3 regions of the Candidatus Symbiopectobacterium sp. NZEC127 genome follow, and region 3 is predicted to be linked to each of the others. Evidence: predicted binding sites of a transcription regulator. Region 3 holds the regulator's gene; each other region holds the start of a gene.

Region 1 (6,891 bases), on a different contig from region 3:
GCTTACGATCGAACTGATCGAACGCCGGATCGCCGTCGTTGAAATTACGGGGAATTTTCCCTGCCGGGCTGGGCCACAGTGAACCGACGGTGGGCAACACGCCGTAGTATCCCCCTTCGGGATCGTGCTGGTAGCTCATATTCAGCGTGAATGAGGTATCGGTATCGGGGATCCAGGTCAGAGAGGGCGCGACATAGACACGTTCTTCTTTGGTATTCACCACCTGCGTGTCCGATTTACGGCCAAGCGCCACCACGCGATAGAGCAACGAGCGATCGTCATTGAGCGGCCCGGCGGAATCCACACCAAGCTGCATCCGGTTATGGCTGCCGTAGAGCATCTCAACCGCGTGCTGCGGCTCGCTGGTAGGCACCTTGGAAATCGCATTGATCAACCCGCCGGGCGTCACACCGCCATACAGCGTAGACGATGGGCCTTTGAGGAATTCAATGCGCTCGATGCCATAGGTTTCAATCTGCGGAATGGCATAGCCGCCGCCGCGCAGCAAACGCAAGCCATCAAGATACTGGTTGCTGTCGGTCGGTGAACCAAAGCCACGAACATAAGGCAAATCATAACGCGATGCCGAACCGCGAACTTCGGCCGCCACGCCCGATGAATAGCGCAGTGCCTGAACCAAACTTTGCGCGCCCTGCGCGTCAGCCTGTTCGCGGGTAATCACGCTGACCGACTGTGGTGTTCTCATCAGCGGAGTGTTGGTTTTGGTGCCAGAGGTACTGTTGCTGGCAACATAACCCACAACAGGGCCAAGTCGGCTATTCCCCTGTGCCTGAACCACCATGGTATCGGGCGTTCCCGCTGATGCGCTCCTCGCCGAAGGGGGCAATACATAAATCTGTACCGTGGTTGCATTACTAAAGCGGTAGCCCAACCCGGTGCCATTGAGCAGGGTTGCCAACGCCTGCTCTGCGCTCAGCGTGCCGCGAACGGGGTTGCCCATAGCGGCCATTTCCTGTTGTTCACGGAAAACGACTGACAGGCCAGTGATACGACCAATGTCATTCACCGCCTGAGTGACCGGTTTCGCCGGGAGATTAAAACTAAATTGCTGCGCTGCGTGCTGCTGAACCTGCGTTGCGGCGCTGTTCGCACCGCTAAAGCTGGTCAATAAAAGGGTGGCGAACAGGTAGCCGGCCTGGTGTGCTCTTTTTTGTTTCATTAAGGAGATCCTTATCTCGTGTCATGAACTGCGAGCGCGTTAATAATAGTAATTATCATTTGCACTCTCACTACGTTCACGAATGAGGAAACGGATCACTGAACCCTGAAAATGAACTTTTTAATCAAAAAATCACAACACATTGTAAAATATGAAATTATTATGGCGAGAGAATCACCAGTCGTTCGGTCACTTTGCGCATCTGGAACCCGACACTGGCTTGCAAAGAGGCCAATGCCGCATCGCTATCCGCCAGCGAGAAGCTACCGGTCACCGTTTCATTGGCCAACGCGGATGCTGAGATGAGAATACGCCCAGAACGATAGCGTTCCACCTCACGCACCACATCGGCCAAGCGAGCGCGATAGAAAATATAACGTCCGTCGCGCCAGGCCATTTCGTCTGCAACATTCACGCTGACAGGCGCATGAGTACCGCTGGCACTAAAGCGCGCCTGTTCGCCCGGCTTCAGCACCGTTGGCGTCATCGCGCCACCGGCTGTCACCGCGACGCTCCCCTTTGCCAGGGTCACCAGTGCAGCGTCATCGATCAGCCGTACATCGAATTGTGTGCCAAGCACCCACACATCACCGGCCGCCGTCGCCACCACAAAGGGCGTTTGCGACGGTGTGACATCAAAAAAAGCGGCACCGCGCAGCAAGTGGACGCGCCGCCCTTGCGGCGTAAACGCTACGCTGAACGCGCTATCCGCATCCAGCAATACCCGCGAGCCATCTGCCAGCGTTACGTCACGACGTTCGCCTTTGCTCGCCACGTGGCTCGCCGTCACATCCTGCATCCAGTAGGGATTTTCCAACCATAGAACCCCTGCCATCACCAACGCACAACAGGCACTGGCCGAGACCAGCCACCGCCTTGCGCGTTGATGGCGTTTTGCCTGCTTGATTGCCGTGAGATAAACCGCCAGCGCGTCAGACTCCTTTTCCGCCAGTCGCTTGCCCGGTGCCGCAGTGGCCTGCCACACCGCCTCGACTGCGCGATAGGCGTCATCGTGGGCGGGATGACTCTGTCGCCACTGGTCACAGGCGGCACGCTGAGCGCGCGAAGGATTATCCCGCAGAGAAATAAACCAGTCGCGCGCTTGTTCGCGGATCTGCGTCTCAGTCGGTGTCATCGTGCTCGCCTCCTATGCGCGCTTCGCAGGCAGCGACGGCCCGCGCCATGTGTTTTGCCACCGCACGGGATGAAATGCCCATCACCGTAGCGATTTCCGAGAAGCTGCGTCCATGCACCCGATTGAGCAAAAAGATATGCCGCGTTTTTTGCGGTAAGGCAGCCAGGATTTCATCAATGTGATGGATGTTCTGCTGTGCGGAGACAATCTCTTGTGGCGACTCGGCTTCCTCAGCGTAGTGCTCGGGCAGCACACCCTGAAGGTAATCCGCTTTGGTTTTTTCCGCTCGCAAATGGTCAATTGCCGCATTACGCGCACAGCGGGTGAGGTACGCGGCAGAGTCGCCCTTCCACTCAACCGCCTTTTCCCACAAGCGCAGAAAAATATCCTGCACCAGGTCGCTGGCGATATTACGGCACCCCACCCGACGCCGGATCTGCCGTTCCAGGCGCTCATGCTCTGTGAGGTATAACGCGGCGAGATCCTTGCTTTTGTCGGTCATGACATCGAGCCCCGAACGGTAGTAAAAACAGTGCCGAACCGCGCAAGGATCCTGTGCCACAAGGCGGGAAGAATGGGCTGAACGGACGGCAATTATTGCTGATGTTATCAACCGTTTCCAGCAAATAAAAATGATAATCAATGCATTACGTTAAGTACGGTTATCGCTTTGGTGGTTTGCAGTGGAGATATGCATTGCATGGGATTATCCTACACTTAGTGGTGAAAACACGCACAGGAATCCCATTTACCGATCAAATGACGCGAGATTACGTTATGGAATTAAAGGATTATTACGCCATCATGGGCGTAAAATCGACTGACGATCTCAAGACCATCAAGACCGCCTATCGTCGATTGGCCCGCAAATACCACCCGGATGTCAGTAAAGAGCTCGACGCCGAAGCACGGTTTAAAGCCGTGGCTGAAGCGTGGGAAGTGCTGAGTGATGAACAGCGGCGAGCAGAGTATGACCAACTGTGGCAACACCGTAATGATCCGCAGTTCACTCGGCAGCCGCAACATGAAAGTGACCAGCGCTATAAGGCTGAAGACGTTGACGATCTTTTCTCCTCTATCTTTGGTCAACATGCACGCCAGTCACAGCAATCCCGCGCAGCCCGTGGTCATGACATTGAAATCGAAGTCGCAGTATTCCTCGAAGAAACCCTTAGCGAACACAATCAAACCATCAGTTACAGGCTACCGGTGTATAACGCCTTCGGCATGGTAGAGCAGGAAATTCCCAAAACGCTCAATGTGAAGATACCGGCAAGCGTGGGCAACGGTCAGCGCATTCGCCTTAAAGGCCAGGGAACACCGGGTGAACACGGTGGGCCGAATGGCGATCTGTGGTTGGTTATCCATATTGCACCGCACCCGCTGTTTGATATCGTGGGCCACGATTTGGAAATTGTCGTCCCGCTTGCTCCTTGGGAAGCAGCACTGGGCGCAAAAGTCACCGTACCGACACTGAAAGAGAGCATTCTGCTGACCATCCCTGCGGGCAGTCAGGCAGGTCAACGGTTACGTATCAAAGGTAAGGGGCTTATCGGTAAACACCATACCGGCGATCTGTACGCTGTGATAAAAATCGTGATGCCACCGAAACCGGATGACAGCACCAGCACCCTGTGGCAACAGTTGGCAGACGCCCAACCATCCTTTGATCCTCGCAAAACATGGGGGAAAGCATAATGTCGACAGTAACCATCACCTTTACCGTTACTGAGTTTTGCCTGCATACCGGCGTTTCGGAAGATGAACTGAGTGAAATTGTCGGCCTGGGAGTGATTGAACCTCATGAAGATGAACACTCATGCTGGCAATTTGACGATCGTGCAGCCGCGATTATGCAGCACGCCCTACGTTTAAGAAGAGAGTTAGCGTTAGATTGGCCCGGTATCGCCGTAGCCCTGACATTATTGGAAGAGAACGCACAGTTGCGCCTAGAAAATCGACGGCTGCAACAGCGTCTGTCCCGCTTTATTACACACACCTGAGCGGTATCAACACGCTAAAGAAAACGCAAAACAAAGGGGCCGGCCTTCGCCTGCCCTTTTGCACACAATGAAGCGCTTTATGCTATAACTATGGCTATCAGTGCTTAATAAAGGGATGCTGCATCTTGTCACAGCCAAAATTTATTAGCGCAATTATTTTCATTGTGATTCTGACCACCAGCATTTTTACCAGTTTTATTGTTAATGAGTATCTCGGGCTCAGAAGCTATATGGGATATATTGCGGAGAATGGCAAATCTGCGCTATTTCATGAAGAATATATTAACCAAAATATTGCCTTCCGCCTCTCCAGGGCGTTTTCGCCTTCAGCATCCGTTATCGATAACAAAGTGAACATACCGCATGATATCTGTCAGTATGCCGAGTCAGTGGGCGAAACCTATGGTTTGAACTTACTGAAACAGACTTTGCCTACGCTCAGTGGAACGTTACAGACACGCAACCCGGAGTGCGCGGACTGGAGCCAGGATGTTGCCGCACTGGCAAATATTCAGGAGTATGAAGCGGGTGCCTCCTCAACGTACAGTTTCTCGAACTACACCGGTTATACCTTCAATAACGTCAGATATTATATCGACTTGATCAATAACTACATTTATATCAATCGACTGGTCGATACGCACCACTATACTTTTAATAACTGGCTGGTCAGCAATGATGGTCGCATCGATATTGACCGCAGCGCGCTGACAATAAATATCGATGCAACTGCATTAAATGATTTGCATAATGGCAATAATATTGTCTCACACATTTACCGCGACGGTTATACCGAAAAAAACATAATCAGTATGCTGACACCCGTTTTTCAAAATAATACAATTAAAGGCGTTATCGTTACCGATATTAATATCAGCGATCTGGCGACGTCATTTTATACCGCTGAACGTCCATTATTGTGGCGGTTCCTTTCACTCTATGTCACAGACAATACAACCGGCGATAACATTGTTTTCCACCGTCCCACACTGCGTTCTGTGGCGCTGATCAGTCACCAGGAAAAAATCACTCGTTACTATACCTTGCATATCAAACTGGATGGGATCTATATCGTCCTTAATATGTTATGGCTGATTGCGCTTTACGTGCTCAGCACCTGGTTACTCTGCCGCTATGCCAGACAGCAACTGGTTCGCCACCAGTCTCTGTCGCGAGATAATGTGACTGATGCCATGACGGGCCTGTATAACCGTAAAATAATGACCCCCATGCTCGATAAAAAGATTCAGGCATTGATCAACAGAGATATTTCAGTAACGGTCGCGGCGGTGGATATCGATGGATTAAAGAGAATCAATGATACCCTTGGTCATCATCTGGGCGACAAAGCGATCCAGTTTTTGGGTAAGGCGCTGGCGCACTCTATTCGCAAAAGTGATTACGGCATTCGGTTGGGTGGCGATGAGTTTTGCCTGATTCTGATTGATTATAACCTGACGACATCACAGGATGTCATTGCGCGGGTTTATAGCAATCTGGCAGAAACCGATAAAGAAAAATTGACGGCGTTTTCTTACGGTATTTATCAATTACGTCCCGGCGACACGTTAGATACTGCATTATTAAAAGCAGACGATTTACTGTACCAACACAAACGCAATAAATACACACCGCGATAATACCGCCCTGCACTGCCCGGAAATACGGGTTTATGCGGATAAGTCGGGGCGCAAAATGCTCGCCCCGACCTGGCATTCACGCCTTAGAGCGATTCACCGTTGGTGGCGATAACATCCTGATACCAATAGAAACTCTTCTTACGGTAGCGGGCCAACGTGCCGTTACCGTCGTTATCCTGATCGACATAAATAAAACCGTAACGCTTGTTCATTTCTGACGTCGATGCACTGATAAGATCGATGGGTGCCCAAGAGGTATAGCCCATCAATTCCACCCCGTCTTTCACCGCTTCTTTCATCTCTTTCAGGTGCGACTGGAAGAACGCAATACGGTAATCATCGTTCACCTGATGATTTTCATCGATCTGATCCACAGCGCCCATGCCGTTTTCCACCACGAACAACGGGATCTGATAACGATCGTACATATCGTTGAGCGCAATCCGCAGCCCAACCGGATCGATCTGCCAGTCCCATTCGGTGGTTTTCAGGTAGGGGTTCTTCACGCCACCGGCAATGTTACCGCCCACTTTATCCATCTTGTCGGCGTTGACGCTGGTGACCAGCGACATGTAGTAGCTGAAAGAGAGGAAATCCACCGTATGCTGTTGCAGGATCTCTTCGTCACCCGGCAGCATGTCGATATGAATGCCTTTTTCCGCGAAACGGCGCGTCATGTGGCGCGGATAACGTCCGCGAATCTGCACATCACTAAAGAAGTAGTTGAGCTGGTTTTCGCGGTACGCCAGCAAAATATCTTCCGGCGCACAGCTTTCCGGGTAGGTCAGCAAGCGCGTCAGCATGCAGCCAATTTTCGCCTCTGGGCAGAGGCGGCGACAATGTTTTACCGCCAGCGCGCTGGCAACAAACTGGTGGTGCAGTGCCTGATAAATCACGGTTTCGATCTCATCATTCGAGAAACGCTCCGGCACA
Region 2 (6,891 bases), on a different contig from region 3:
TTGCATCCCGGTTTGCCTGCGCAGTTTGATTTCCCCGATGTGGCAAGCGTAGCGGCACCCAATCCTATGCTGTTCTTTAACGGTGGCAAAGATAAGCTGTTCCCAGAAAGTGCGGTGCAAGGGGCCTACGATAAGATGCACCGCGTGTGGAAATCACAAAATGCCGACAGCAAGCTGGAAACCAAAATGTGGCCTGAGTTAGGGCACGTGTTCTATCAGGAACAGCAGGCGGAAGTGTTTAGCTGGCTGGATCGTTACTTAATGCCAAAACCGTAATGTCATAGGCGCGGGGTACATCGCCGCGCCTATGGGTAGCGCTTTCTCCGTTAACTGAGCAACAGCTGATTCAGGTAGGCGATATCGCCCGGTTTATTCAGCGCGCAGCTTGCCTGAATCCGCGCAATGTCGAGCTGCGGCAGTGAGTGGATGTTTTGTCGCAGTTTGGCGTTCAGGTCTGTTTTGCGCGCTACGGTTTGCTGACGTGTGACGCACTCAGTCAGGCTTGAGCCATCTGTCAGGTGCAGCGTCACACGGTGAAAGCGCGCGTCAGGGTTAAGCTCATCCGGCGGTGCGCTGGCATCCGGTTGACGTTGCACTTTATCCGCCAGCGCCGCGATAACCTTATCAACCGGGCCTTCGGCAAAGCGCGCCAGCGTCAGTTCTCCTTCCAGCAGGCCCGCCGCAATCACATACTCCAGGCTGAAGCGTCCCTCCATGCCGGTGGTGGCTGTATGAATAAACGGCGCAACGTCTCCACCGGGGGGATACGCAACGGTAATGCTCTCAACGCGGGCGATCAGCGAGTGGATATCATCGTGCTGCGCCAGCCATTGCTGGCGTAGTGCAAACGCGGCTTCTCCCGCGCTGTGTGTGCCGCCACAGGTGGGATAGCTTTTGAATTCCAGACCGGGCGTGACAATACGCCAGGGCGCACCCCAGTTTTCGTGCAATTTCTCTGGGTGTTGCTGACCGTCACCGTGTGATGACAGAAAATCATCCAGTACCTGCGTGGCGTTTCCGCTAAACCCCGCCAATGCCAGCTTAGTGGCGGTTAACCCGGCGCGCGCCGCCAGCCCGGCGTGCAGCGGTTTTACCGCCGATCCAAACTGCGCACGCAGCCCTGCAGCCTGCGTTGCCGCCAGCCCGAGAATGTTCTGTGTTTGTGCCACCGAAGCGCCGAGCAAGCGCGCAGCGGCAGCCGCGGCGGCAACCGCACCGAGTGTCGCGGTATTGTGATAGCCGAGGCCGTAGTGACGTGCGCCAGCCGCGAGCCCGATGCGCCCGGCAACTTCCACGCCAATCACATAGGCGGCAAGAAAATCCGCTTCGCGTAAGCGGGTATCTTCGGCGCTCAGTGCAAATAACGCAGGTAGAATCACCGTGCTCGGATGGCCGCGAAAGGCGGGATGGTAGTCATCAAAGTCGAGCGCGTGCCCCACATAGCCCAATATCACACTGCGCGTCAGGCTGTCCGGCGCGGAAAACACCTGACGCAGTGGCGTCAGATTGCTGTCGTGAATGGCACCTTGGGCAATGGGCAGGGCAGTGGCAACAAAATCCATCACGCCGTCGCGCGCGGCGTCGAGCGCGGCAGTATCCGGTAGGGTATTAACGATGTGATGAGCGAGCGTGGCGGTGATATCGTGCGATGTGGTCATTTGAAAAGGCAATCAAGTAAATACATGAATGCCTATAGGTATAATTGAAACCACCGTACGCTGTATAGCGCAAATTTTGCATTATACCCGTCATACTTCAAGTTGCAGGTGCGTTGGCTGCCCTCACTCACCCGAATCACTTACCTGAGTAAGCTCATCGGGATAAATGAATCTCATCCCTGAGATTCACCCTACGGGCCAGCGCAGGCGCTGTTCAAATCTGTTCCAGACAGATTTGTCCCTCGCTTGCCGCCTTCCTGCAACTCGAATTATTTTGGGTATAGCATTGCATCGCGATCAGAAACGGTCTTTAAGCTGTCCCGGTGTGATGCCAAAGGCGCGGCGAAAAGCCGTGGAGAAGTTGGCCGGGCTGTTATAGCCCGCGACATGGGCGGCCTGCGCGATACCGAGTCCCTCTTTTTGCATGGCGACCATGGCGCGTTGCAGTCGATTGCGGCGCAGGTACTCAAACACGCTCATATTAAACGCCTGACGAAAATGGCGCTGTAAGGTGCTTTCACTCATGTTGACCTGCTTAGCTATCTCTTCCATCGACAGTTGATCCGCCGCGCCGCTTTCCAGCATATCGCGTACTTCCTGCACCCGATGGTAGATACGCAGGGGTACACGCGCATTTTTTTCCTGCGCGGTGCTCAGCAATGAGCTGAAGGCTTCAACGATCAGGCTCAGGCATTGGGATTCCAATTGCAAACGCTGCAACGGCGTGGAGCAGGGATCGGAATTGAGGATCTGCATGGCGATCGCCATCGCCTGACGTGACGGCATCCAGTGGTGCACCGCTAAATGCGTCTGGGTGAAGTCATAGAGCGTGCGCCACTCGTCAACGGAGTCCAAAAGATTGCCGTACAACCACTCGCGGCTAAAGGTGAGCGACAGGGTGCGTTCGTACTCATCGCGCTTGCCGATGCGGGTGAACAGCACCGGAGACATCAGCGATACCAGCGAGGCGGGCTGCGCCTTGTTGAGAAGCAATTGCTGGTGGTCATAGCTGACCTGTGCCTGTCCATTGACCACGATAGCCAGTTTGATCGCATCTTCCAACTGACCCTGCGTTTTCATGTTGTGCAAATTGATCACATCAGCGGTGTGCAAAATCAGGTGGCGATTGAGCGGCATCACGCTAAAGCTGCCGTACAACACCGGTGTTTCATCAATCAAGCGCGGCCCGACAAAGCGGTACTGGTTAGAGACCAGGCTGGACTGCTGAACGATATGATCTTTGTAAATCGCCTTGGAGGATGGAACGCTGCTATGCACGAGTGTCTATCACCTATGGTTAACGTGGTTTTTTACCATCCATATTGGCGCTTATGCAAAAGACTTTGCGTCTGGCGCAAACCCTTTCCAGAAGCACAAATGTAACAATGTCGGCGTCAAATTGGTAATGCAAATACTTCTCAGTAGCATTTTTCGTCTTTATGATGTCGAATGACTGCAATGAGAGTGGCGCATGCCTGACAAGCGGAGAGGGTAACGCCATACAGAAGACCATGACGCACTGCGCACCTTCCCGATAAACCGCCGCTCCCGCCGGTTTTCTCTCCGACTTCGACAACTATTTTCCGATGCCGCCCATGTGCACATTCGCCATGGCTGAGGGCATTTTTCTTACTTATGACAGCATTACAGGGCGACTCTGATGAAAAAACGATTTTCCCGCCACACTCTGGCGACCTTGATCGGTGCCAGCTGTGGCGCTGCGTCTTTGCTGGTCTCAGCGCAAGCGGCAACCCCCACTGAGGTTGAACAAAACAGCGGCGATACCATGGTGGTGACGGCAGCGGAACAAACGCGTCAGGCACCGGGCGTGTCAGTCATTACCCAGGAAGATATCCAGCGCCGCCCGCCGGCGAACGATCTCTCTGAGATCATCCGTACCATGCCGGGTGTCAACCTGACCGGTAACTCGAACAGCGGATCGCGCGGCAACAACCGCCAGATCGACATTCGCGGCATGGGGCCGGAAAACACCTTGATTCTGATCGATGGCAAACCGGTTTCCAGCCGCGCATCTGTACGTTACGGCTGGCGCGGTGAGCGCGATACCCGCGGTGACACCAACTGGGTACCGAGCAATATGGTTGAGCGCATCGAAGTGCTGCGTGGCCCGGCGGCGGCACGCTACGGCAACGGTGCTGCGGGTGGCGTGGTGAATATTATCACCAAGCAGCCTACCGATGAGTGGCACGGCGCGTGGAACAGCTATATGAGCTTCCCTGAGCACAAATCGGAAGCGGCCACCAAACGTACCGATTTTAACCTGATGGGCGGCCTGACCGATACCCTGAGCATGCGTCTGTACGGTAACTACAGCAAAACGCAGGCCGATGCCTGGGATATCAACAATGGCCATCAGCTATCGCCGAAAGCGGCTATTCCTGCCGGGCGTGAAGGGGTGCGTAACAAAGATATTAACGGCTTGCTGCGCTGGGAGTTTATGCCACAGCAAACGCTGGAATTTGAAATGGGTGCCAGCCGCCAGGGTAATATCTATGCGGGTGATACCGAGAACAACAACGGCAAAGTAGATACCCAGTCGCTGTACGGTCAGGAAACTAACCGTATGTACCGTCAGAAATATGCGGTTACCCATCGTGGTTATTGGGATAGTGGTATAAGCACGCTGTCTTACCTGCAATATGAAAGAACCCAGAACACGCGTATTGATGAGCCTACCTCGGGTGGTCCTGCGGGACGTCCGTTGCCGAATAAGCCATACAGCACCATCAAGTTAGATGCATACACTGCCCATAGCGAAATGAATATTCCGTTTGAGGCGTTGTTTAATCAAACGGCGACAGTGGGCTTGGAATGGGTTGAACAGAAGATGCAGGACCCTTCCTCTAATAACCAAGCGACAGATGAAGGCGGAAGCATCGGTACTATTGCGGATACTAACCGCAGCCATGATATCTCTGCCCGTATTGCTTCCGTATTTGTCGAAGACAATATCGAAGTCACCGACAGCACCATGCTGACACCAGCACTACGTCTCGATCATCATAGCATTGTGGGTACCAACTGGAGCCCGTCGCTGAATCTATCACAGCAATTGGGCGAGGACTTTACCCTGAAAATGGGTATCGCGCGTGCTTATAAAGCACCAAACCTCTATCAACTGAACCCGAATTACCTGCTGTATAGCCGTGGTAATGGTTGTAATGGTGCGGGCTCGTGCTACTTGATGGGGCGTGACGATCTCAGCGCAGAGACTAGCGTCAATAAAGAGATTGGCCTTGAATTTAAACGTAATGGCTATCAAGCGGGTGTGACGTATTTCCGTAACGATTATCGCAATAAGATTGAATCTGGTGTTACCAAGATTGGTAACGCTGTTGGCGGAAGCACGACAGGAAGCACCGCGAGGTATGCCAATGCCAACATTTTCCAATGGGAAAACGTACCTAAAGCGTTGGTGGAAGGGCTGGAAGGTTCTTTGACGGTACCTGTTACGGAAACCATCAGTTGGAATAACAACATCACCTGGATGCTGCGTTCTGAAAACAAAACGACGGGAGAATACCTGTCGATTACGCCAGAATTTACGCTGAACTCCTCTGTTAGTTGGCAGGCAACCGACGATCTTTCCTTCCTGGGTAAAATGACCTGGTATGGTCGTCAAAAACCGAAGAAATACAACTATCAGGGTACGCCAGTGGCATCAATTCCACTGACGGCTGCCTATGATACTAACGAGGTGAGTCCGTATGCGGTGTTTGGTTTAAGTTCAACCTATAAAGTGAACAAAAACCTGAGCATTACCGGAGGGGTGGATAACCTGCTCGATAAACGTCAGTTCCGTAAAGGCAATGCTCAATCATTGACCAGTACCGATGATAACACTGGAGTGACTTCAATCACTAGCTACGGTGCAGGCGCAGCCACCTTTAACGAACCGGGTCGTACGTTCTATGTAAGCGTCAACACCTCGTTCTAAGCGGTATAAAAACCAAACCCCCTGCGAGCGCGAAACTCGCCGGGGGTTTTTTTATGCGGTGTAGAACCGTGGATTAGCCGATAATCAGCTTGCCCAGCGTCAGCCCCACCACCACGGAAACCACCACATTGACCAATCCAGGGCGCATAAAGCTGTGGTTTAGCACGTACTTGCCAATGCGAGTGGTGCCGGTGTCGTCAAAGGCCAGCGCGGCGAGGCACTGTCCGGCAACCGGAATAAAGAAGTAACCGTTTACCGCAGGCCAGGAGCCAATCAGCGCATAAGCCGGTAACCCCAGTGCCAGCCCGAGCGGCAGCAGGATCAGCGTGGTCGCCGCCTGACTGCTGACCATGGCTGAAACAAAGAACATCATGATGGCAATAAGCCAGGTGTGGGACTGAAGCAGGGTCTGCACTTCCGCTTTGATCAGCCCAATATGGCTGCTGACAAAGGTTTCGCTCATCCAGGCCAGGCCAAACGCACACACGATAGCCAGCGCACCGGCACGAAATACGGTGCCGCTCAGGATGTTATCAATCGGTGGGCGACACAGCAGTACGATGATGCAGGAAAAACTCAGCATCACCATTTGAATGGTGGCGGACATCGACAGCGGCTGAAGGCCCTTGGCGGTTTCCACCAGCGGGCGCAAGCCGGGGATCAGGCCAAGCAGCACAATCACCACCGCACCGGTCAGAAACAGCAGCACCGACAGCTTGGCATGCGGTGCGATTTCGACGCTTTTCTGCGTGTGTTCGACAGGTTTAAGCAATCCTGCCGCCAACCGGCGCTGATATTCCGGGTCATCTGCCAGCTCTTTGCCCTTGTTAAACGTAGCCACAGCGCCAGCCGCGACGCCGATCAAGGTGGCAGGTACGCAAATCATCATAATGGTGGCGATAGAAACCCCCAGTGGTGCCATCAAACCGATCATGGCTGCCATCGCGGCCGAGATCGGGCTGGCGGTAATCGCCTGCTGCGAGGCAATCACGGAAATCGACAGCGGACGTTCCGGGCGGATCCCTGAGCCACGGGCAACTTCAGCGATGACCGGGAGCAGGCTATACACCACGTGCCCGGTGCCCGACATAAAGGTAAAGAGGTAGCAGATAAAGGGGGCCAGCAGGGTAATGTGGCGCGGGTGGCGGCGTAGCATTTTCTCCGCTAACCGTACCAGAAGATCCAGGCCGCCGGATGCTTGCAACGAGGAGGCTGCCAGCACCACAGCCAGAATAATTAAAATCACGTCAATCGGTGGGGAAGAGGGTGTCAGGC
Region 3 (6,891 bases):
CGGCCAGCGCATTGCCTTTGCGGTTATGCACCAGAATGGCATTGGAGATAGCGGGTGTCGGCGTAAAACCATTGTCCTGCTGCACCACCACGTCAACGCCGTTCGCTGCCAGCACTTCCAGCACCGAAATAAAGGCCGGTTCCGACAGTGCATGGGTGTCTTTACCCACGAAGCATGGACCGGTGATCCCTTGCTTTTTGCGCTCTTCGGCAATCGCCTGAGCGATGGCCAGAATATGCGCCTCGTTAAAACTGTGGCGCGCCGCGCTGCCGCGGTGGCCAGAGGTCCCGAACTTCACCGCGTGCGCGGCGTTTTCCACATCGGGAACTAATACATAATACTGTGACGTTAATTGCGCCACATTAATCAAATCACTTTGCCGGGTGGGTTGTCCGGCTCTGGGGTGATTAGCCATCGGCGTTCTCCCTGACGCTATTCGTTAAGACGCTATTTGCTAAATAGTACCGCACACTTTTTCGATAAGTTCCGTTGGGAACTGCATCGACTGCATGATTTGTTCAACCATGCTGCGCTTGCGATCCGTATTGGTATTGGTGATGACCCAGTAGGGCGTGCCCTGTATATGTTTGGGTTTGGTATGGACGCCATGCTGAAGCAGTGTGTGTTCGTCGCCAGCAAAATACACGCGCGTGCGGCCATGAAGCTGCTCGGTTGCCGCAGAAAAGGCATTCGGTTCGAGGCAATATAATGTGGAGAGCACCAGCATAAAGCGATTGATGGCTTTACTTTGCGCGGCATATTCATCGGACAACAGCAGTTCACGCACCGCCCTGACGCCATCACGCGGTTTTGTAGCTACGCTCGCTGACGTCTGCGCTTTGGTTGGCGCAGCCTCAGAAGCGGTGACGACCTGTCCTGCCCGGAAATTCAACATGCGACGCAGAATATCCGAGGCGCTTTCACCAATGTGCTGCGTGTGGCTGGCAATATAACGATACAGCTCTTCGTCGACCTCAATAGTTTTCATCTTTATCCAGTACTGTTTTTACTCTAATTAATCGGCAAGAAGTATATAGGCGAATCAATACCACCGAACAGCGGCATAACACAAACAATATCGAAAGTCAGACGATCTCCCATCTGCTCCCTCGCCCCATTACCTGCAACCTGCAAAAAGCATAGCCTTCATTTTCCACAGGGCAACATCATCGGCAGCGGTCATGATACCCTAAGCGTCTGTGTCTCTGAATGAACTTCACCATGAAATTGAATTATCGCCTGCAAAATGCGCAACAACCCACTAATGCGCTGCCTATCGTATTGATTCACGGTCTGTTTGGTAATCTGGATAATCTGGGCGTTCTGGCGCGTGACCTGCAAAAGCAGCACGATGTCATTCAGGTCGACTTACGTAACCATGGATTATCACCGCGCACGCCGGAAATGAACTACTCCGCCATGGCAAGCGATGTGAAAGAACTGCTGGATACGTTAACTATCGATAAGGTGATTATCATCGGGCACTCCATGGGGGGGAAAACCGCGATGGCGTTGAGTGCACAGATTCCTGACCGCATCGAGAAAATCGTCGCCATTGATATTGCACCGGTCGATTATCAACTGCGTCGCCACGATGACGTTTTTGCGGCACTGCGGGCGGTTAGCGCTGCGGGCGTCACCAGTCGCACCGAAGCCGCCGCCATCATGCGTCACCACCTTAAGGAAGAGGGCGTGGTGCAATTTCTACTGAAATCCTTTCAGCAGGGGGAATGGCGCTTCAATGTCCCGGTGCTGTGGGAGCAGTATGAGCACATCGTTGGCTGGGAAACCGTACCCGCCTGGCGCAAACCTATTCTGTTTATTCGCGGTGCCGCATCCTCTTATTTGGACGACCGCTATCGGGAAACGCTGTTGCAGCAGTTTCCCAATGCGAAAGCGCATGTGATTGCAGGCAGTGGTCACTGGGTTCACGCAGAAAAGCCCGATGCGGTTCTGCGCGCTATCCACCGTTTTCTTGAGGTGTCCCCCGCATAATCCGTAGCGATCGGCGGCAGTTACCCATTGTCGCCGCCAGCCTCGCTGGGGTATGATGGCGCCCGCAGTAGAGGGACGGCTGAATCAGCCTTATGCACCGTAACCACATCATCAAAATGTCACGCTGAACCGATGCGTGCATTTTGGTCAGACTTCCTTGCAGCAGCACTACCTATGGCAAAAGAACAAACGGACCGTACCACGTTGGATCTGTTCGCGGATGAACGTCGGCCTGGTCGTCCCAAAACCAACCCGCTTTCACGCGACGAACAGCTTCGAATTAACAAGCGCAATCAATTGCGTCGTGACAAGGTGCGAGGTTTGCGTCGCATCGAATTGAAAATTAATGAGGAAGCCGTGGAAGCACTCAATAGCCTGGCTGAAATGCAGAACATCAGCCGTAGTGAACTCATTGAGCGCATGTTGCTGGCGCAACTGGCGGACAAAGACCTTTCATCCTGATACGTTGATTTCCGGCGTCATCCATGACGCCCTGTCTCCCTCCCTGGTAACGGCATTGTTCGGTAAACCGCTCGATTAAAATTTTTCCCAGTTATCGTTTCCCGGTGGCAACGCCTTTTTGACGGTTGTCGCACTGCCAGCACGCGCCAGAGCAGCGACTGGCGCCGCAGCAGGAACGGCCACCGGCACGGCGGACTCTGACAGTTGGAACACGGCCACTGTCCGGTTGAGCACCGCAGCCTGCTCTTCCAACGACAGCGCGGCCGCAGAAGCCTGCTCCACCAATGCCGCATTTTGCTGCGTCACGCTGTCCATTTCCGCCACCGCTTGTCCAACCTGCGCGATACCTTTGCTTTGCTCACCGGATGCCGAGGCAATTTCCCCCATGATGTCCGTCACATTGGTCACGGCACGAACAATGTCACTCATGGTCACGCCAGCATCTTCAACCAGCTGAGAGCCAGTGCCCACACAGTGGGCGGATTCGGCGATCAACCCTTCGATCTCTTTTGCCGCCTGCGCACTGCGCTGCGCCAGACTGCGTACTTCACCGGCGACCACCGCAAAACCGCGCCCTTGTTCACCGGCCCTCGCCGCTTCAACGGCGGCATTAAGCGCCAGGATGTTGGTCTGGAACGCAATACCGTTGATCACCGTAGTGATCTCGGCGATGCGTTTTGAACTTCCTGAAATCTCCGCCATGGTTTTCACCACGTTATCGACAATCTCGCCCCCTTTTCTCGCCGTATTGGACGCTTGCAACGCCAATTGGCTCGCGTGATTGGCGTTTTCCGCATTCTGTTTGACGGTTGCGGTCAACTGCTCCATGCTGGCCGCCGTCTCTTCCAGTGCGGAAGCCTGATGTTCAGTACGCGATGAAAGGTCATTATTGCCGGAAGCAATCTCGGATGCGCCAAGGTAGATGGCATCGGTGCTGGAACGAATGGTGCTTACCGTCGTCGCCAGACTGGTTTGCATATTCCGCAGCAGAGGCAGCAACCGCCCCACACAGTTACGACCAAAATCATGAATCGGCTTGCCGAGTTGCCCGGAAGCGATAGCGCTGAAGTGATCGCGTAGCGTATCGAGTGGCTTCACCAAACAGGCCACCAGATAGCGATCGGTGAAAAACAGCAGCAGCAGCCCAACAATCAATCCCGTCAGCAAAATATTTTGACCAACGGCAGTGATTTGCTGAAAACGCACGCCCGCTGCGGCAAACTTATCGGAGCCTGCCTTGTTAAACGCGTTTACCGAGGCCCCGAATTGACGACTGAGGGCAGGCACCGTTTCCTTGGCATAGCGTTGATATTCATCCAACGCGTTGGCCTGCGCCTTTTGAAACATCGGATCAACGCCTTGGGTAATCAGGTTGCCCCAATCGCGGACCACCGCTTCAGCCAGCGCGGCATCCAACCCCGCATGATCGATGCTGCTAAAGGTGGCCAGATCGGATTTCAGGTTGTTCAATGCCGTCAATGCTGACGCCTGTTCTTTATCCGCCAGGGTGTTTTCACCGTTACGACGCCAATCCACTACCCGTGCCAAACGGGTTACCATGCGAAAATATTGATCGTTGCCCTGATTGACTAAATTCATGTTATGGACCAGTAAGGTACTGGTCTGTGAGGTCGTGGTCATCTCTTTGAAGGAGAAAATGGTGTAGACGGAAACACCGCCCCAAAGCACACAGAAAACCCCTAAAACCCATAACATTGCCGTTCTGATGGCGATGTTTCTAAAAAATTGCATAAGCCAGCTCCAGATATAAAATAACGTACGGTAGGGTTATTATTTTTAAAAAAATCATCAGGTTTGAAACAATCCCTAACGGGAAAAACACGCGATGCTTCACGTTTGCAAGCACACAGCGAACCTTCTACTTTCATCGTCAATATTAAAAGAATATTTAGTAGTTTCCCTCCGTGATCTACAGCACGCTGTGACTAAAAATTAGTTATTACTCATATTTTTCACAAAGATAGGGAAACGGGTGATAACAATGCCGCCGCTAAAGTAATTAAAAAAACTGGCGGAATTGCGCAAATGAGCTATGTGATAAAAACCCTGACTTAATAGCGGTTATTTTCGCTTTGGGTCAGGGAAAAGATACAAGTTTCTCCTACCCCCTGCGTCTGATATTATTACTTGATATGTAGGTGATAAACCGCACCATACCATTAAGAATAAAGAGGTTATTTTATCCATGGCACTCATAGGCATTTTCTTTGGCAGTGACACCGGCAATACCGAAAACATTGCCAAGACAATCCAACAGCAACTGGGCAGTGATGTTGCAGAGGTTCATGACATCGCCAAGAGCAGCAAAGAAGATATCGAAGCGTTTGATATCCTGCTGCTGGGTATTCCGACCTGGTACTATGGTGAGGCCCAGTGCGATTGGGACGATTTCTTCCCGACATTGGAAGAAATTGATTTCAATGGAAAAATCGTTGCCCTGTTTGGCTGTGGTGACCAGGAAGATTACGCCGAATACTTTTGTGACGCGATGGGAACGCTGCGCGACATTATTGAACCGCGCGGGGCAACGATTGTCGGCAATTGGTCAACGGAAGGTTACTATTTCGAAGCCTCTAAAGGGTTGGCAGACGACAACCACTTTATCGGTCTGGCGATTGATGAAGACCGTCAACCTGAACTGACCGGTGAACGCGTGAGTGCCTGGGTCAAACAAATCAGCGAAGAGCTCAACCTGAAATCACTGGCCGGTTGATCGCCACTGTTTTACATAAAAGCCCTGATAGCAATGTCAGGGCTTTATTAATAGATAAAACCGATTAAATTAATAGAAACATTTTTTTAACTTCCTGGTCTAAGCCTGTACAATAGTACCCATCGGTTTTGTACGTTTATCAATTTTCTCCATTTTACAACAAGAGATTGCGCGCAAATGCACACTTTCTTTATGGAGACGGTATTGTTAACATCCCATGGTTTTCATTTTTAATGCGCGGTTCTATAATTGAGACGCCATTACAATTTTTGAGCCGACCGATGTCATAGGCTTAATTGCCCCCATCGACGAGAAAGCAACAGGACTAAACCCGCATGACTGACAATAACACCGCATTAAAGAAGGCCGGCTTGAAAGTCACTCTGCCAAGACTGAAGATTCTGGAAGTGTTGCAGGATCCGGAGTGTCATCACGTCAGCGCGGAAGATTTGTATAAAAAACTGATAGATATGGGCGAAGAGATCGGTCTTGCGACCGTTTATCGCGTGCTTAACCAGTTTGATGATGCCGGTATTGTCACCCGTCATAATTTTGAAGGTGGTAAGTCAGTGTTCGAGCTGACACAGCAACACCACCATGACCATCTTATTTGCCTGGATTGCGGACGCGTTATTGAATTCCGTGATGAATCTATCGAAGCGCGTCAGCGCGAAATCGCAGACAGACACGGTATCAAACTGACTAACCACAGTTTATACCTCTATGGCCATTGCAGTACGGGCGACTGCCGCGAAGAAGAAACGCTCCACGACCCAAAATAAGTCAGGTTTTTTCTGATTGATGCCATAAAAAAACCGCCCAAACAGGCGGTTTTTTCATTTCAGTCAAACGCTGGCCTCAGCCAACCCAGGTATCACGCAGACCTACCGTGCGGTTAAACACCAGATGCGTTTCGCTCGAATAGCGGCGATCGGCACAGAAATACCCTTCGCGTTCAAACTGATACGCTTTTTCTACTTCTGCCTTTGCCAAACTCGGTTCAACAAAGCCCTGAGCCACTTTTAGCGAATCCGGGTTGATGGTTGCGAGGAAGTCATCCGCCGCACCTGGATTTGGCATGTTGAACAGGCGATCGTAAAGGCGGAACTCAGCCGGTAGCGCATGTGCGGCAGAAACCCAATGAATAACGCCCTTCACTTTACGCCCGTCAGCCGGGTCTTTACTCAACGTTTCGGCATCATAAGTGCAATACAGCGCGGTGATAACGCCCTGTTCATCTTTCTCAACCCGTTCCGCCTTGATGACATACGCATTGCGCAAACGCACTTCTTTACCCAGTACCAGACGCTTGTACTGTTTGTTCGCTTCTTCACGGAAATCGGCACGATCGATATAAATCTCACGGCTGAACGGCACCTGACGCGTTCCCATTTCCGGCTGATTCGGATGATTCGGCATGGAAACCCACTCTTCGTGGCCTTCTGGCAGATTCTCGATAACCACTTTTACCGGATCCAACACCGCCATGGCGCGCGGCGCATGCTCATTCAGATCGTCACGAATACAGGATTCCAGCGCCGCCATTTCGACATTATTATCCTGTTTGGTCACGCCGATACGACGACAAAACTCACGCACGGAGGCAGCTGTGTAACCACGGCGGCGCAGGCCGGAGATGGTTGGCATGCGAGGATCGTCCCAGCCTTCAACCACTTTTTCCGTCACCAGTTGATTCAGTT

What was found. Region 3 encodes Fur, which represses iron uptake genes when iron is present. Its sites were predicted from a motif close to ATAATAATGAGAACNACTATCAA; they were not measured.
Region 1: the regulator Fur is predicted to act here: its motif matches at 1,223-1,245, upstream of J5069_RS12585 (TonB-dependent siderophore receptor).
Region 2: the regulator Fur is predicted to act here: its motif matches at 3,064-3,086, upstream of J5069_RS14810 (TonB-dependent siderophore receptor).

The regions. Positions count from the first base shown of each region.
Region 1 covers NZ_JAGFPG010000002.1:570,717-577,607, reverse strand. Annotated here, with positions in the region: gene J5069_RS12585 (TonB-dependent siderophore receptor) at 1-1,180, opposite strand, end outside; gene J5069_RS12580 (FecR family protein) at 1,341-2,315, opposite strand; gene J5069_RS12575 (RNA polymerase sigma factor) at 2,302-2,817, opposite strand; gene cbpA (curved DNA-binding protein) at 3,093-4,013, shown strand; gene cbpM (chaperone modulator CbpM) at 4,013-4,318, shown strand; gene dgcJ (diguanylate cyclase DgcJ) at 4,444-5,958, shown strand; gene J5069_RS12555 (glycoside hydrolase family 1 protein) at 6,042-6,891, opposite strand, start outside.
Region 2 covers NZ_JAGFPG010000003.1:306,704-313,594, forward strand. Annotated here, with positions in the region: gene J5069_RS14795 (dienelactone hydrolase family protein) at 1-276, shown strand, start outside; gene J5069_RS14800 (MmgE/PrpD family protein) at 327-1,658, opposite strand; gene J5069_RS14805 (helix-turn-helix transcriptional regulator) at 1,956-2,936, opposite strand; gene J5069_RS14810 (TonB-dependent siderophore receptor) at 3,319-5,616, shown strand; gene J5069_RS14815 (anaerobic C4-dicarboxylate transporter family protein) at 5,690-6,891, opposite strand, start outside.
Region 3 covers NZ_JAGFPG010000004.1:365,147-372,037, reverse strand. Annotated here, with positions in the region: gene pgm (phosphoglucomutase (alpha-D-glucose-1,6-bisphosphate-dependent)) at 1-415, opposite strand, end outside; gene seqA (replication initiation negative regulator SeqA) at 455-988, opposite strand; gene ybfF (esterase) at 1,210-1,995, shown strand; gene ybfE (LexA regulated protein) at 2,170-2,457, shown strand; gene J5069_RS17400 (methyl-accepting chemotaxis protein) at 2,533-4,209, opposite strand; gene fldA (flavodoxin FldA) at 4,664-5,191, shown strand; gene fur (ferric iron uptake transcriptional regulator) at 5,527-5,973, shown strand; gene glnS (glutamine--tRNA ligase) at 6,050-6,891, opposite strand, start outside.